One region of the Paenibacillus sp. FSL H8-0548 genome, then DNA from elsewhere that is predicted to be linked to it. Evidence: riboswitches for the same ligand, from Rfam matches in the RefSeq annotation. Region 1 holds a riboswitch; the other holds the start of a gene.

The links. A riboswitch is a leader RNA that binds a small molecule or an ion and turns the genes downstream of it on or off. The one in region 1 is predicted to bind cobalamin.
Region 2: linked by a shared signal. The riboswitch ahead of MHI37_RS20965 (S-layer homology domain-containing protein) and the one ahead of MHI37_RS09845 (DUF4430 domain-containing protein) in region 1 are both predicted to bind cobalamin.

Annotation. Positions count from the first base shown of each region.
Region 1 is NZ_CP152049.1:2,326,626-2,334,682, reverse strand. Features, by position in the region: gene MHI37_RS09845 (DUF4430 domain-containing protein) at 1-3,626, opposite strand, end outside; cobalamin riboswitch at 3,777-3,973, opposite strand; gene MHI37_RS09840 (methyl-accepting chemotaxis protein) at 4,046-6,031, opposite strand; gene MHI37_RS09835 (extracellular solute-binding protein) at 6,500-7,867, opposite strand; gene MHI37_RS09830 (carbohydrate ABC transporter permease) at 8,043-8,057, opposite strand, start outside.
Region 2 is NZ_CP152049.1:4,794,988-4,803,044, reverse strand. Features, by position in the region: gene MHI37_RS20975 (beta-L-arabinofuranosidase domain-containing protein) at 1-1,680, shown strand, start outside; gene MHI37_RS20970 (DUF6855 family protein) at 1,738-2,142, shown strand; cobalamin riboswitch at 2,231-2,432, shown strand; gene MHI37_RS20965 (S-layer homology domain-containing protein) at 2,581-4,197, shown strand; gene MHI37_RS20960 (DUF4430 domain-containing protein) at 4,221-5,135, shown strand; gene MHI37_RS20955 (energy-coupling factor transporter transmembrane component T) at 5,132-6,025, shown strand; gene MHI37_RS20950 (ATP-binding cassette domain-containing protein) at 5,998-7,671, shown strand; gene MHI37_RS20945 (ECF transporter S component) at 7,653-8,057, shown strand, end outside.

The DNA.
Region 1 (8,057 bases):
GTTTGGTAGGCAACATTTACATAAGGCACTGCCCATGCGGATACCGCATCACGGTCTTTAAGTGCAGCTTGCGGGGCGTTAGAGTCCGACAGCCCTTTAAATCTAACAAGAACCGCAGCCACTTCCTCTCTGGAAATGGACGCATTAGGTGCGAAGCTAGTGTCTGATTTACCTGACATTAAGCCTTTTTCCTTAGCTGCTGCTACATAACCATAGAACCAGTCTTTACTGCTAACATCAGTAAAGCCAGCGTCCTCATTTATTGGGTCTATTCCAGAATATTTAACCATCAAAGCAGCAAATTCAGCACGGGTTAGAAGACGTTTCGGCTCGAATTTAGGATCTGTCGTGCTTGTACCCTGCATGAAGCCTAGTGCACTTGCTTTGGTTACAGCTTCCTTAGCCCAGCTGGAAATTTGGGCTGCGTCTTTGTAATTAATGGTTGATGATCCGTTATCTCCACCAGGGACCTGTTCACCAGTTTCTGTGTTTCCGCCTAAACCTGTATCCCCGCCTATATCATTGCCTAAGTCTTTCGTATATTGCCAGCGCAGCACATCACCGTTTTTCAGCGTGTATGCTCCAGCACTAATCTGAGGAAAAATGCCGTTAACCGAATACATCCAGCCGCTGCCCGCTCCCTTATCCAACTCAGCAAGACCGTCAATCGATTGAACATAAACGCTTGCTTCTGAACCGGTATATTGCAAAGCTACTCCTTTATCATCAAGCGCACGTTTAAGTGCGGTGAAAGCCGTATCCCCTGCTTGAATCGTAATCGTAACAGGAGCTACAATATCGCCTTCACCCAATGAACGTTTTTCAACGGAGAGCTTAACGGTTTGAGCTACCGGTACCGTACCGCCACCGCCAGATGTCGTTAGTGCTGAAGTCGAATACGCTAAGAAAGAAGTAAAATGCTTCGTTTTGATGATCAGATCGCCATTGTCATTATAGGCGTATACTTCATCTGCTCGAATAGCCGAATCTGCATATTTCTTAATCGGAGTGAAGCTTCCCGTTTGATCAACAAATCCTGCTTCCTTAGCACCTTGTCCCTTTAAAGTAAGAGTAACATGCTGACTAAATTGGATTTTTTCGTCGCCGCCAACGTTAATACGTACCGCAACAGCATCTACTTTTTTATTGTCGCCTAACAAAGCCGTATTCATCTTGGATACTACATTGCTATCGTCCAGGCTTAGATTTGTTGGAAGCTGAAGCTCCTTGTTCCAAGTCGATGTTACTTTTGTATTGGCTGGAATCTCAAGCGTCGTATTGCCGCGCTCTGCCGTTACCTTAGGCAGATCAGTTGATGCAAACGTCAATACTACATTGTTAGTAGCTGCAGCTTCGCTTGAAGAGCCAATTACGACAGCTGTTTCATTCTCATCAATTGCGAAAGACTGATCCACTGAATCGCTAATGATGCGAGGGACAATAACTGATATTGGATCACTCGCTTGATTTCCAACTAAAGCTCCTTCTAACGCTTTAATTGTAATCGCACCGCCGTTTGCTGTTCCCTCGAAAGAGATTGTAACTTTGTTATTGTCTTTAATTATTGAACTTACCTGCAGCTCTGTGCTTCCTACATGGATGGACCAATTGCTGATATCATCAGCTGCATTTGTGAACTCATCACCAGCTAGCAAAACTTCTACAGCAGGATTTGAAGCGCCATTTGCAATTTTTGTAGTCGTAGAAAGAGCAGGCCATCTGCTGTAATAGAAACGAACCTCATCATTTTCTTTAAGCTCATAAGCAGCCGCTCCAACGGATGGCGCAGCTCCATTGACTTCAAACATCCAGCCATCCCAGCCGCCAAGGCTGCCCGCTGCCTGACCGTCAATCGCATTCACATAAGGACCGAAGCTGCTATTTACGATCTCATAGCTAATCTTTGGAACTGCTTGATCAAGAGCTTTCTTCAACAAATCTAGCGCTGTTGTCGGATTTTCAGTGTTTTTAATTTTAACTTCTTGTGCTGCAAAAATTGCCCCTGATATCCCGTCAACCTGCAGACTAGCTTTTACCGGAATTCTCAGAGTAATCGTATTACTCTTTTGCTTACTAATTAATGCCGCTGATAATGCTTGAATCGTAATCGGCTCACTCGTTACTTGACCATGAAGCTGAATTCTAACGGTTTGGTTATTTACACTCGTTATAGATTGAACCGTTAGGTCTGCTGAGTTTGTATTAATAATCCAATTCTCAGCGGAAATGGCCTCACTGCTGAAATCATCTCCTACAAGTGTAACATCAACATAGGGATCAGTTGTGCCGCCTGCCAGCTCTGCCGCGGTCGCAATAGCTGGGTAACGACTATAATAGAATCGAACCTTATCATTTTCTTTGAGCTGGTATTCTCCTGCACCTACATCTGGTGCAGCTCCATTAACCTCGTACATCCAGCCATCCCAGCCGCCAAGGGAGCCCGCTTCTTGCTCGTCTATTCCTTGTACATATGGACCATAGCTGCTATTTACAATGTTGTAAAGGATAGCAGGTGTTGCTTTGTCTAGTGCGTACTTAAGCGCATCTAAAGCCGTTGCCGAGTTCGTACTTTGCGGAACAGAAACGATATTTTTCTCGTAAATACGATCAGAAATGCCGTCTACTTCTACCGAAACCCGAACTGGCAGTTTAATATCAGCGAAGCGATGCCATACCGTCTTCTGATATTTGGTATCTAGTAATGCGATAAGTGACTGATTAGTCGCCATAGCATCTGCATTTGACTGACTTTCTAAATATTTGAAAGCCCCATTCTGCACTTGGAAAAGTGCATAGGAATCCAGAATACTGTTGCCATTATCAGTCCACGCATCTGATAAAACATCCTCTCCAATTGCTGTCAAGCCCGTTACGACTGCTGACATGCTGTTGGAGTTGTTGCCAAACATTACATGTTCTCCGTTTAATTGCTTTGTTTTTAAAAATGCTTTTAATTTTACAATTGCACTTTGAACAGCACTATCATTCTGATAATTTCCTAGCGCAAGTAACCCCATACCTGTCATATCAGCGTCAGAAGTCGTTCCGAAGAAAGCAAAGCCCCCGTCTGAAAGCTGTTTACTCAACAAATAATCTACAGCCTTCTGCTTAGCCGCTGCATCCCACGTACCGACAGAGCTTCCCAGCTTCGCTCCTGTATCAAGTGCAAGCATTGCCCACATATGCCTGTTTGTCAATCCATTTCCAATTGCCCCTGTAGTTGCATTTTGCTGAGCAGCAAGCTCTGCATACAGATTACGATTGGTTTCCCAGGCATGTGCAGGATCTTCCCCCATAGCTAGCAAACCAAAGATGTAATTGATATGCTCGGTTCCTGATGCGGTCGGCAGCAATCCTTGATCAGTTTTATACCAAGGCGGAAGCTGCCAGCTGCCGTCACTTAAATTTTGACCCGCACCCCAAAGTGCAACGAGATCCCACCAAGAGGTCAGTTCTGTATTTCTATTTTTATAATAATCAACAGTCTTCTCAATCATCGTATTTAATGAAGTGTTGTCTGTATGATCTGCCGCTTTACTTACCTGTGGTGCAAATAACCCAAAAATTAGAACAAAAACCAACATAGCAGGAAGCATCTTTTTCATAAATCTATTAAATGTAATCAAAGCTTTCTCTCCTTTTTCATCATATGTAAACAAAAAAAAAACACCTTTCCGTATTGGCAAGATGTTTGGTCATACCTGTGTATTCACGCATAGGCCTACTTATACCTATTGCAAAACACAAATAAACATCTCCCTCCCATCCTCGTGAGAAATATAGAGCGCTTCTATGGCAGGTCTCCTGGCTTCGCTTCATTGCCAAACTATCTCCTTCCCGTCTTAAATAGACAGTGGATTAACTGATAGTCAGCTCTGCGATACAGTGGCGGGACCGCGTCGGACTTTGACCGAACTTCCCTATTAAGCTGCATACGAATATTTACGGCAGCACCATACAAGCTATTCTATTAAATTGTAAGTAGTTGATTTGTGAATTGTATCAGATATAGCTGATTAAACAAAGGGCTTATTGCAAAAAAAGTTTATTCAATCCTAAACCGCTCAATAGATCTCCGCAGCTCCTCGGAGAGCTCATTCACTGACGAGGCTAGCGCTAGCGTCTCTTCGGCAAGCTGATTTTGATGCTCCGTGTCAGCCGCTGATTGGGCAGCATGGACCGAAGTATCCTTTGCTACTTGAGCCATTGTATCAACAGAGGCACTGACCTGTTCACTGCCTGCCGCCATTTCCTGAGTCGAAGCAGATACGTCCTGAATTTGCAGCGTAACCTGACGGGACTCCTTCCAGATCGTATCGAAGGAATCCTTCAGCTCGTGTACGATCCTCATTCCTTGCTCCATCTCCTGCTCCCCCGTATTTACTGCGCCGACCGCGTCTGCGGTTAAGGCAAGCACTTCATTGATCGTTTCTGCAATATGACCGGCATGATTCGATGCCTGCTCCGCAAGCTTCCTCACCTCGCCTGATACGACTGCGAACCCTCGGCCATACTCGCCAGCATGAGCTGCTTCAATAGCCGCATTCAGCGCCAGTAAATTCGTCTGATTCGCAATAGCCGCAATGGTGCCTGCCATTTCTTGAATTTCAGATGAGCGCTCATTAAGCTGTCCGATGACACGCGAGATAGCAGCAGTTGCCGTGCCTAATCTCTCCATCTGCCCAACAGCGTTATTCGCTTTTTCATGGCCCTCCTCGGCAGCAGCCAGCATATCGCTTGATGCTTCCGCCATTATGTTTGAGGAAAAAGCAATTCTTCCAACACTTGTAGCCATATCCTCCATCGACCTCGCAACCTCAACAGCACCATCTGCTTGATTCTCCGCGCCAATCGCCATTTCGTTAACCGTAGAGGCAAGCTGGGACGAGAGCTCTCTGCTCTGATGCGAGCCTACGCTCAGCTTGCCAGCATAATCTGACACCGAGACTGCATTGTAGCGAATCGTACGCATCAAATCTTGCATATGCTCAATAAAACGGTTGATTTCCACTCCCAGCAGCGTAATTTCATCATTGCCTTTATTCTCTATTCGATAGGTAAGATCCGCTTCGCTAGAGTTCAAATTAACAGCAGCGCGAACGATAGTACGCAGCTTGCGACCTACCATAAACTGAGTTAACAAAAATAAGATGACTAAAACGACCAGCATCAAGCCTCCAAATTGCAGCAGAGACTTTCCTCTTTCCGAGGCGATAAGCGCGTCTGCATTTTGTTTGGATAACGCGACGCGGACGCTTCCCCAATGCTTCCCATCAATGGTTAGCGGATACGAAACATCCCAAGTCTCTACGATTTCTCCATCTATTAAACGATCATACTTCTGCAAATATACATCGTCTGTATTCATATTCGTAACGGCGTTATAGCCGGTTTGATCGTTAAATATCCGATTGGAGCGATAGTCTTGGCTGAGAAAGCCAGTATCCCCCCATGTATCAGTAGATTGATCATTCATAGCGCTGTATACCGAATTATGCGTTGCGATATAACCCGCAAATTCTGGATTCTCGGAATAAGCAGCTGCCATCGCGTAAATGACATTTTCTTCAGTTAGAAAGCTATCAATAATCCCTTGCCACCGATAATCGGTATACCGATCGTACGCGCTGTCATATTTCAACTCATATTGAGAGAGCGGAATGGTCTTCCCATTGTATAAAACCGCATTTTTTTCCGCATAGGAAGCGTCCTGCCGCCTTTTCTCAGCGACTTGTTCACTTTCCGAATTCACCGTCAGTCGATCATTAAACAAATCAGTCTTTAGCTGACTTCCCTCCCATTTGGTCCCATCCTGAAGGAAGACACCTGTAATCAAATCCTGCTCAGTAATATGCTCTAGAGTGTGGGCTAAAGATAATGCAAGTTCGCGACCTTTAGCAAGCAGCTGATCTTCAACAGTAATTCGCGTGACTCTCCATTCATAAATTAAAATCACACTAATGACAACCATCAGTGCAGCCGCCATAACCAGCATAAATTTATTCGTTAACGAGCGAAGTCCTATTTTCATCAGTTCTATCCCCCATCGTTATTTCATCCATACTAACTCATTTTCATGTGGGGGCTCTGTGACTTATGTCACAGAAAGGCGACTATTTTTGACAAAATGAGACAAACAAGGTGAAACGGCTGTCGCCGTCCTTTGGCGGCGCCAGCGCGTCTTATTCTCAGAAATATAGAGAAAGTATGGCGAATGATATCCTTTCCTATAGTTGAACAAAAACACCCTTACAGGTGATTGCACATCGCAGACGCGTCAGCTCGGACCTCTAACGGAAACCAGAGACGCTAACCAAAAATCGCACTTTAGCGTCTCTGGTTTCCGTTAGCTTTCGTTATCCCCTCTCCGGCTGCTGGAGCAGCATCGTTATTAACAGGTTCGGAGAATCCATAGTTTCCTATACAATAAAAAAACACCCTGTTCTGCAAAATGCAAATCAGGATGTTTTTCCAATCGTTAAATATAGTCTTGATTGCCTTATTTGAGCGACTCTCGAACCTCTAGTGTACGTTTGTTCCACTGTTCAGTTTCCGGAATTAGTCTGTTAATGTCTGCGCCGTCAAATATAATTTCGTTCAAAATATTGTTCCAGTTGTATTCAGACCATGCAGGAACCGTTACGCCTGGTTGAATTTTCGCATTTTCCTTAGCAATTTTAACTGCTTCTTTGTTTTTGCCTTCCCACATTGGGGTTTCATCATAATAAGCTGTCAGTTCTGGATCAATAACCGAAGCGTTTGCACCTTGATCGATTTTCCACTTTTGAGCCTCTTTCGAGAATTGGAAGCTAATCCATAGGAAAGCCTCTTCCTTATGCTTCGAACCGCTAAGCAAGGAAAGCGGACCATATATACTATAACCCGGCTGGCTTACTTTGCCTCTTGGGAAAGGCAATACATCCCATTCAAACTTTGCATCCTTTTTAAGTCCTGGAAGCACCCAATCCCCGCCAATCGCGAAGCCGGTTTTTCCATTGATGAACTCTCGCGTCACGTCGCCCTGCTCGGCTGCCTTTGCATTGCTTTGCATAGATCCGTCTTTCCAAACAAAATCGGCCAGCCATCTTACATCATTCATAACATCTGGTGTATTCAACAAGCTTTGTGTCAAATCCTCATTCAAATAATGAATATTTGCCGCGTGTCCATCAGCAATCGCCTTCGTGCTAAGTACGCGCATTTGAAATTCAGGCTGAGTCGTCAAACCATACTCGCCCGCCTCTGGATCTGTAATCTTTTTCGCTACATCACGGAAATCGTCATATGTCCAATCGTTTGCTGGCATTTCAACACCATGCTTAGCTAGCAAATCTTTGTTAACCAAAATCCACATGGGTACATCTACGAATGGTGCTGCAAGCTTCTTATCCTTATACGTCATCGTATCAAAGAAGCCTTCCGGAAGCTGAACATCTTGGAGCGTCGGGTCCTTCTCAATATAAGGAGTCAGGTCCTCCACTAAGCCAGCTTGATCATATGTGATCAAATCACTATCGATCCAAGTCAAATCAGCTGGTGTTCCTGCTGCTTCTAATGAAGCGATAATTTCCATGATGGACTGACCATTAACCGGTATCTGTTCAATCGTGATCCACGGATACTTTTCATTAAATTTTTTGTATAATTCCGTATACGAATCAGACCATGAAATAAGCTTGAGAGTAACTGGATCTTTTTTCTCAATTTCAGCAGTAGGCTTGTCTTCCTTTGTCTCAGGAGCCTCAGTAGCCTTGCCTTGATTATTCGGAGCATTGCTGCCCCCGTTATTGCTGGAGCAAGCGGAAAGTACCATAGCGAACATCAAAACGATACATAACATCCAAGTAAAACTGCGTTTGTTTTTCATTGATTGAACCTCCTAAAGTTTTGTGAAGCAAAACTTACTTCGTAAGCGTCGGCTTAGTTTTGTGAAGCAAAACTACTTCGTAAATCTTCCCCTCAGTGTTTACTGCTGCTTCATCATCGTTACCTCTCGCCAAGCATCCCCCCTTAAATTGCTGTTATTAGAAGATGCGTACAGGCTACTCGACGATTCC
Region 2 (8,057 bases), 2.5 Mb from region 1:
CATTGGGGCTGGGAGTCCCCGACCTGTGAGCTGCGTGGTCATATGATGGGGCACTGGCTGTCTGCAGCTGCTCGCATTTACATGCAAACAGGTGACCTGCTCGTTAAAGCGAAGGCTGATTTTATCGTCGCTGAATTAGGCAGATGTCAGGCGTCGATCGGCAGCGGCTGGCTTGCTGCATTTCCAGAATCCTATATGCAACGCGTGATGCAGGGGAAATGGGTATGGGCGCCGCATTATACGATTCATAAGCTGCTGATGGGGCTTCATGAAATGTATAAATTTACTGGGAACGAGCAAGCACTTGCGATTATGGCTCAAATGGCGGATTGGTTCCACCAGTGGACCGATACGTTTACTCGTGAGCAAATGGATGAGCTGCTCGATTTGGAAACAGGAGGAATGCTGGAGACTTGGGCTGACCTCTATGCAATTACTGGAGAAACGAAGCATCGAGACTTAATCGAGCGTTACGATCGGCGTCGTTTTTTTGATGCGCTTCTCGCCGGTAGGGACGTTCTTACGAATAAGCATGCAAATACTCAAATTCCGGAAATTTTAGGAGCTGCCAAGGCGTGGGAAGTAACGGGTGACGTGCGTTACCGCCAAGTAGTAGAAGCGTTCTGGCAGATTGCCGTGGATGAGCGTGGTTATCTAGCAACAGGCGCGAGTGATGATGCAGAGCTATGGCTGCCGGGCGGCGATATGACGCGTTTGGGCGTTGGGCAGGAGCATTGTGTAAATTACAATATGATGCGCCTTGCCCATGTATTGCTTCAGTGGACAGGCAATCCGAAATATGCAGATTACTGGGAGCGCAGGTTCATTAATGGCGTATTAGCGCATCAGCATAATGAAACGGGCATGATTGCTTATTTCTTAAGCTTGGGCGCGGGCAGCAAGAAGAAATGGGGCACAGCTACTCAGCATTTTTGGTGCTGTCACGGCACGCTCGTGCAAGCGAATGCAGCTTATCACGAGCAAATCTTTATGAAGGAGGATGCGGGCATTGCTATTATGCAATGGCTGCCGTCGTCGCTAACAACGAAGCTTGGTGATAGGCCAATCGGAGTAACGATTCGTCAGGATGGACAAAATGGGCTGTATCCGCTCCAATCCTGGAATTTGGATGGGATGACGGCGATTACGAAGGTGGATATGCCGTCTATTCCGACTCATCGCCCGGATCGCTTTATTTATGAAATTGAAATTTCACTTTCTTTAAAAGAGCAGTTCTGCCTAAAGCTGAGACTTCCGTGGTGGCTGCAAGAGAAAGCCGTGATCTCGATCAACGGTGTGGAGCAGGAGGGTGATTGGCAGCCTACCTCCTATGTGATGCTTGAGCGTGAATGGGAGGATGGAGACATTGTACGTGTCGAGCTTCCGAAGGCACTGAGGGCTGAACAGCTGCCAGGCGAAGCGGGAACTTATGCCTTTATGGATGGTCCGATCGTACTCGCAGGGCTGGTGGATGAGCAGCGGCGGCTGATTGGAAATGCTGAGCAGCTGGAAACTCTGCTCGTCCCAGATCGGGAACGTAACCATAGCTGGTGGAACTCTGGCTATTACCGTACGAGAGGGCAGGAGAGGGGCATTCGGTTTGTTCCTCTGTATGAAATAAAGGATGAAAGCTATACCGTATATTTTCCGCTTATGACAGAAAACCATTTACCGAATTAAGAAAATAGCGTATTCTTGTCCGTGTGTGAGCCGTAATCGAAAAGGAGAATGGATAACATGAGCATATTGGGTACAAAGGATAATCCTTGGAAATTAAAAACTCCACCGCAGTCGTCAGAATACGAAATGTACAAAGACGAAAAAGATGGTATTGAAATTTTAGTGTGCACGGTAGGGAAAACGGTTTTGCATTATGATTATCGTTGTATTGCGGATTTAACTGCCATGCTAAAGGGGCATAACGACTGGATAGAGCTAGGCAGTGCAGATGAGCAAAAGCCTGCAAAAGAAGGGACTGTCGAGGCGTGGGGACGTTCGCCTGAAAATCCGCTTGGCGGCTGGTATGGCTTGAAAAAAGGCTTCCGAGGTAGATTTGGCATGTACATACCGCCATTGATGGAGGAATTAGGACTTGCAGAAGTAGAGCATAAGCCAAGAAGCAATCGTATGAAATCAATATAAAAGCAGCGGCCAAGGATGCTATTTTAGAATCCTTGGCTGTTGTTTTTACATAGACAAAAGGTCCATAATTCGATATGATGAGCAAGAAAATTGAATAGGAGAAAAAGGTGCCAATGATGTTTTATTTTGAGTGAAAGCATCCATTGGTTAAAAGGGAAGAGGGTGAAAATCCCACACGGTCCCGCCACTGTGAAAGAGGAGTCCTTGCAAGCATGCCACTGAGAAGCGGTGGAAAGCTGTAAGGGTGATGATTCTAAGTCAGAATACCTGCCTGTTTCTCATACACCGTTAACTCTACGATGGATAGGAAGGTGTTTATTAGTGCATGAATCCTTTAATTGCACCCGCTAGTAAACCTCTTAACTATTCCTGTTGTGAGGTTTTTTTTGATGCTCTGATGTCATAACAATATAGGACTAGATAGGGAAGGAAGATTTTATGATGAGAAAAAATAGGTTTGTGGCGTGGGCTTTAGTTATAAGTTTGCTTCTTTCAACGGGCTTTTGGAGCAGGGATGCAGCGAGTGCTGCAAGCCGTGTTGATTTACACCATTTGTATACGGATGCAGATGCCTTCTCTGATTGGGCATACAGCGCGATCGGCGATGCTACGCAAAATGGCTTCGTGCAAGGCAGCAATGGGAAATTTAATCCGAAGGCTGCGGTTACAAGAGCAGAGTTTGCTAAAATGCTAGTCTCTGTTCTTAAGCTGGATATGACCTTGGACAGGGCTGGGAATTTTACTGATGTTGCGAAAAAGGATTGGTTTTATCCTTATGTGACGGCGGCTGATCATGCGGGATATATGTCCGGCTTTAATGAAAGGTTTAATCCGAATGAGAGTATTACCCGTGAGCAATTGGCAGCAACTCTCGTGAGGGCATTGGCGATCGAGCCCATTAAGTCACCAGCAGTCATTAAAGATATAGATGCGGCCGCCGCTTGGGCGAAGGCAGATATTGAAACAATTGTTGCTTTTGAATTAATGACGGGCGATCAATCAGGCTTCCAGCCAAAGGCTTCTGTAACGAGAGAAATGGCGGCCGTTGTAGCGATGAGAGCCTACGATTACAAGCTAGCAGAAAAGCCTGCTGAGAACGAGACAGATCCTGACAAAATAGATGCGATAACGAAGCAGATCATTCAAACGGCAGCCTTTATGCAGAAGGCTGTAACTGATCCGGCTATTGCAAGTGTCGGCGGTGATTGGACTATCGTAGCACTGGCACGTTCAAGTGCAGCGGTTCCAGATGCCTATTTTGCTAACTATTTATCGAATGTAGAAAAAACGATGAAGGAAAAAGCAGGCAAGCTTCATAGCGTGAAATATACGGAATACGATAGAGTTATTTTGGCGCTGACCGCACTTGGGAAAAACATTGACGACGTTGCAGGCTACAGCCTAAGAGAACCTCTTGCCGACTATGAAACGTTAATCAAGCAGGGCATTAACGGTCCGATTTTCGCGCTTATTGCGCTCGACAGCAAGCACTATGAAATTCCAGTTGTTGCAGGCGTGAAGACGCAGACCACGAGAGAGCTTCTGATTGATTTTATTTTGAACAGGGAGCTTCAGGACGGTGGATGGGCGTTAGGCGCAAATGCTGATGCGGCAGATGCAGATGTTACAGCTATGGTCATTCAGGGGCTTACACCTTATTACGAAACAAAGGATAACGTAAAAGCGGCCGTAGATCGTGCCATTACCTGGCTGTCGAAGGCACAAAGTGCAGATGGAGGGTTTGCAAGCGGGGACTCTGTTAGCTCGGAGAGCGTTGCTCAAGTTATCGTAGCTTTGTCGGGCCTAGGCATTCATCCACATCAGGATTCGAGATTTGTTAAAAATGGATATTCCACCATCGATGCTTTATTAAGCTTCGCTGCACCAAACGGAGGATTTTATCATGTGAAGCAGGGTGGAACGGATAATGGCGGAGCGAAGCCCGGAGAAGTGGATTTGATGGCATCGGATCAAGCCTTGTACAGTCTTGTTGCTTATGAGCGAATGGTTAAAGGACAAACGGGTCTATATGATATGACGGATGTAAAAGGATGAGGGTGCAGGGAGCGAATGGGTGAATGAATAACAAAAAAATGAATAACAAAAAATGGTTGACAGCTTTATTGATCATTGGCGTGCTCGCTATTGCGTTTTTCTGGGGCGGAAATTATCCGAAGAGCTCGGAGAAGCTGGCGAATAGCAGCATAGAGGCTGAGGTCGCTCTTGAGACGACTGATTCGGCGATTTCTGATGATCTGCAGCAGGATGATCCGATAAGCACAGCAGATAACGCTGAAGCGGCGACGCCAATGCCTGCAGATGCTGCAAAGCCTGAGGCAACACCGCTGCCATCACCATCGGCAGACCCGGTTAAGCCAGCAGAAACTGCTGCTTCAACCCATGTGGATAAAGTGACGCAGACTGAGGCGCCAAGCAAAGACAAAAGCACTCCAAAAAAAGAAGTGGATAAGAAACCAGCTGCAAGCAAGGATAAATTTCTGACGGAGCCAGCGCCAGAGGGACAACCGAGCCCAGTAGAATGGCAGGATACCGAGGTCGATAAGGCGCAGAAATTAACGGTTACCTTATCCGTAAGCGCAGAAACGGTATTAGACCATTTGGATACGTTCAATAAAGATAAGCTTGAAGTATTGCCGAAGGACGGCATCATCTATAAAGCGCAGAAGGTAACCTTTTATGAAGGGGAGTCTGTGTTTGATGTATTGCTTAGAGAAATGAAAAATAACAAGATTCATATGGAGTTTAACATGACGCCTCTCTATAACAGCAACTACGTAGAAGGCATTAGCAATATATATGAGTTCGACGGCGGCGAGCTGAGCGGATGGATGTTCAAGGTGAATGAATGGTATCCTAATTACGGCAGCAGCCGTTATTTACTGAAGGACGGCGATGTCGTTGAATGGGTGTATACGTTTGATTTAGGGCGGGACATTGGCGGATATAACGCGTCTGCGGGGGATAAGGAATGATGAAGGATCGCTTCGCTTCCTTCCATCCCATCGTTAATTTTGTGTTTTTTGTTGCTGTGCTGCTGTTTAGCATGGTCTTTATGCACCCGATTCTTCAGGTGCTTTCTTTATTAAGTGCGGTTATTTATTCGATTCTGTTGAATGGAAAAAAGGCTGTTAAATTTAATTTGCTTTATATGCTTCCATTGCTGCTCATAACAGCAGTTTTGAATCCTTTATTTAATCATGCAGGCATAACGATTTTGTTTTATTTGAAAAATGGCAATCCGATTACGCTCGAATCCATTCTTTATGGTATTTCTGCAGCTTGTATGTTTGTGACCGTCATGGTCTGGTTTTCCTGCTACAACGCAGTTATGACCTCGGATAAATTCATCTATCTTTTTGGTAAAATAATGCCTGCGCTCTCGTTGGTTTTTTCGATGGTGCTGCGTTTTGTCCCTCGTTATTTAACGCAAATAAAGGTTATATCGAATGCGCAAAAATGTATCGGCAGGGATGTATCCCAGGGCAGTATGCTGACTAGAGCTAAAAATGGAATGACGATTCTCTCGATTATGACGACATGGGCGCTGGAAAATGCAATCGAAACGGCGGATTCAATGAAATCAAGAGGTTATGGGCTGCCAGGGCGCACGAGCTTCTCTTTATTTCGGTTCGATAACCGGGATAAAGTAGTGCTTCTCATTGTGCTCGGATTTATTGTGCTCGTATTGCTTGGCGCTGCAATGGGCGAGAATACGATACGATTTTTTCCTTCTATTAAAGCACAAGCAATGACGCCGTTTAGTATCGCCGTTTATATCGCCTATTTTGGACTCTGTATGATGCCAGTCATAATCAACGTGGTGGAGGATAGAAAATGGAAACGTATCGAATCGAGGATCTAGTTTTTACTTTCCCTGATCAGGAGAAAGAGACGCTCTCTCATATCAATCTGACGATCCAAAGCGGAGAATTTATTACGATATGCGGAAAATCAGGCTGTGGAAAGAGCACGCTGCTCAGGCAACTAAAAACGATTCTTACACCGCATGGAGAGCGGAGCGGAAATGTTTTTTTCTGCGGCAAGAAAGTGGAAGAAATAGATCAGCGTACGCAAGCATCGGAGATTGGCTTTGTGCTCCAAAATCCGGACAATCAAATTGTTACGGATAAGGTATGGCATGAGCTTGCCTTTGGCCTCGAGAGCTTAGGCTATGACAAGTCTACGATTCGGCTGCGCGTGGCAGAGATGGCCAGCTTTTTCGGCATTCACACCTGGTTTCACAAAAATGTAGCAGAGCTCTCCGGCGGACAAAAGCAGCTGCTCAATTTGGCATCCATTATGGCGATGCACCCATCCGTGCTCATTCTTGATGAGCCGACTTCTCAGCTTGATCCGATCGCAGCTTCGGATTTTCTAGAAACCGTGAAAAAAATAAATCGCGAGCTTGGTACAACGATCATTATGACCGAGCATCGGCTGGAAGATATATTACCGATTTCCGATCGTCTATACGTCCTAGATAAGGGAGCGATTCTTGCCGAAGGCTCGCCGCAGCAGGTTGGAGCAGCCCTAAACAGCATGAATCATCCGATGTTTCTCTCGATGCCGTCACCGATGCAGATTCATGCAGGAGTCAGCAATAGTTTAGCTGCACCCGTTACGGTAAAGGAAGGCCGTCAGTGGCTTAATGCCTACCTTGCGGACAAAACAGCAGCGGAGATGATCGAACCAAAGGAGAAGCTTGAGGAGGCCGCGGCTTCTATCGCGATCCAGCTCAAGGACGTCTGGTTTAAGCACGACAAGAGCGGGCCGGACATTATTAAGGATTTGTCTTTTACGGTAAGGGAAGGACAGTTCTATTGTATCGTGGGCGGCAACGGAACTGGCAAGACTACGACATTATCGCTCATTAGCAGCATCCTGCAGCCCTATCGGGGGAAGGTGCTTATCGGAGGTAAGAACCCTTCGAAAATGAGTACGAAAGAGCTGTTCACTAAAAATGTAGGCATCCTTCCGCAAAATCCGCAAACGCTGTTTGTGAAAAAAACAGTCGAGCTGGATTTATATGAAATGCTGTCTCAAGCACCGTTAACGAAAGCGGAAAAAGAGGAAAAGGTGGAGGCTGTCGTTAGGTTTGCTGAGCTTGAGCATTTGCTTGCCATGCATCCGTACGACTTAAGCGGCGGTGAGCAGCAGCGGGCAGCACTTGCTAAGGTGTTGTTGTTGGAGCCCAAAATATTGCTGCTTGATGAGCCTACCAAGGGCTTGGACGGTTTTTTCAAGGAAAAGCTAGCCGCATTTCTGCAAAAGCTTAATGACAATGGCGTGACCATTGTTATGGTCTCTCATGATATCGAGTTTTGTGCAAAATACGGTGAGGTATGCTCCATGTTTTTTGATGGAAGCATTATTACAACGAACAAAACAAACAAGTTTTTTGCAGGAAACAGCTTTTATACGACGGCTGCAAACCGGATGGCCCGGCATATATGGAAAGATGGAGTAACAATAGAAGGTGTGATTGAGCTATGTCAGAGAAGCCGTTAGCAGCAAATCATCGTCTTAGCCGCCGAACATGGCTGTCTGCTGTACTTATTTTGATTGTCATTCCGGCGACCATTCTGTTAGGGATATTTGTACTGGATGACCGGAAATATTATTTTATTAGTCTATTAATTGTCTTCTATACGATGCTTCCCTTTGCACTCGTGTTTGAGCAACGAAAGCCGCAGGCACGTGAGCTAATCGTTATAGCGGTGCTCGCTGCTATTGCTGTAGCTGGCCGATCGGCGTTTTTTATGCTGCCGCAGTTCAAGCCTGTTATCGCCATCGTTATTATTGCGGGTGTCAGCTTTGGTGCGGAGGCAGGTTTTCTTGTAGGCGCGACCGCCGGGTTTGTATCTAATTTTTTCTTTGGACAAGGTCCATGGACG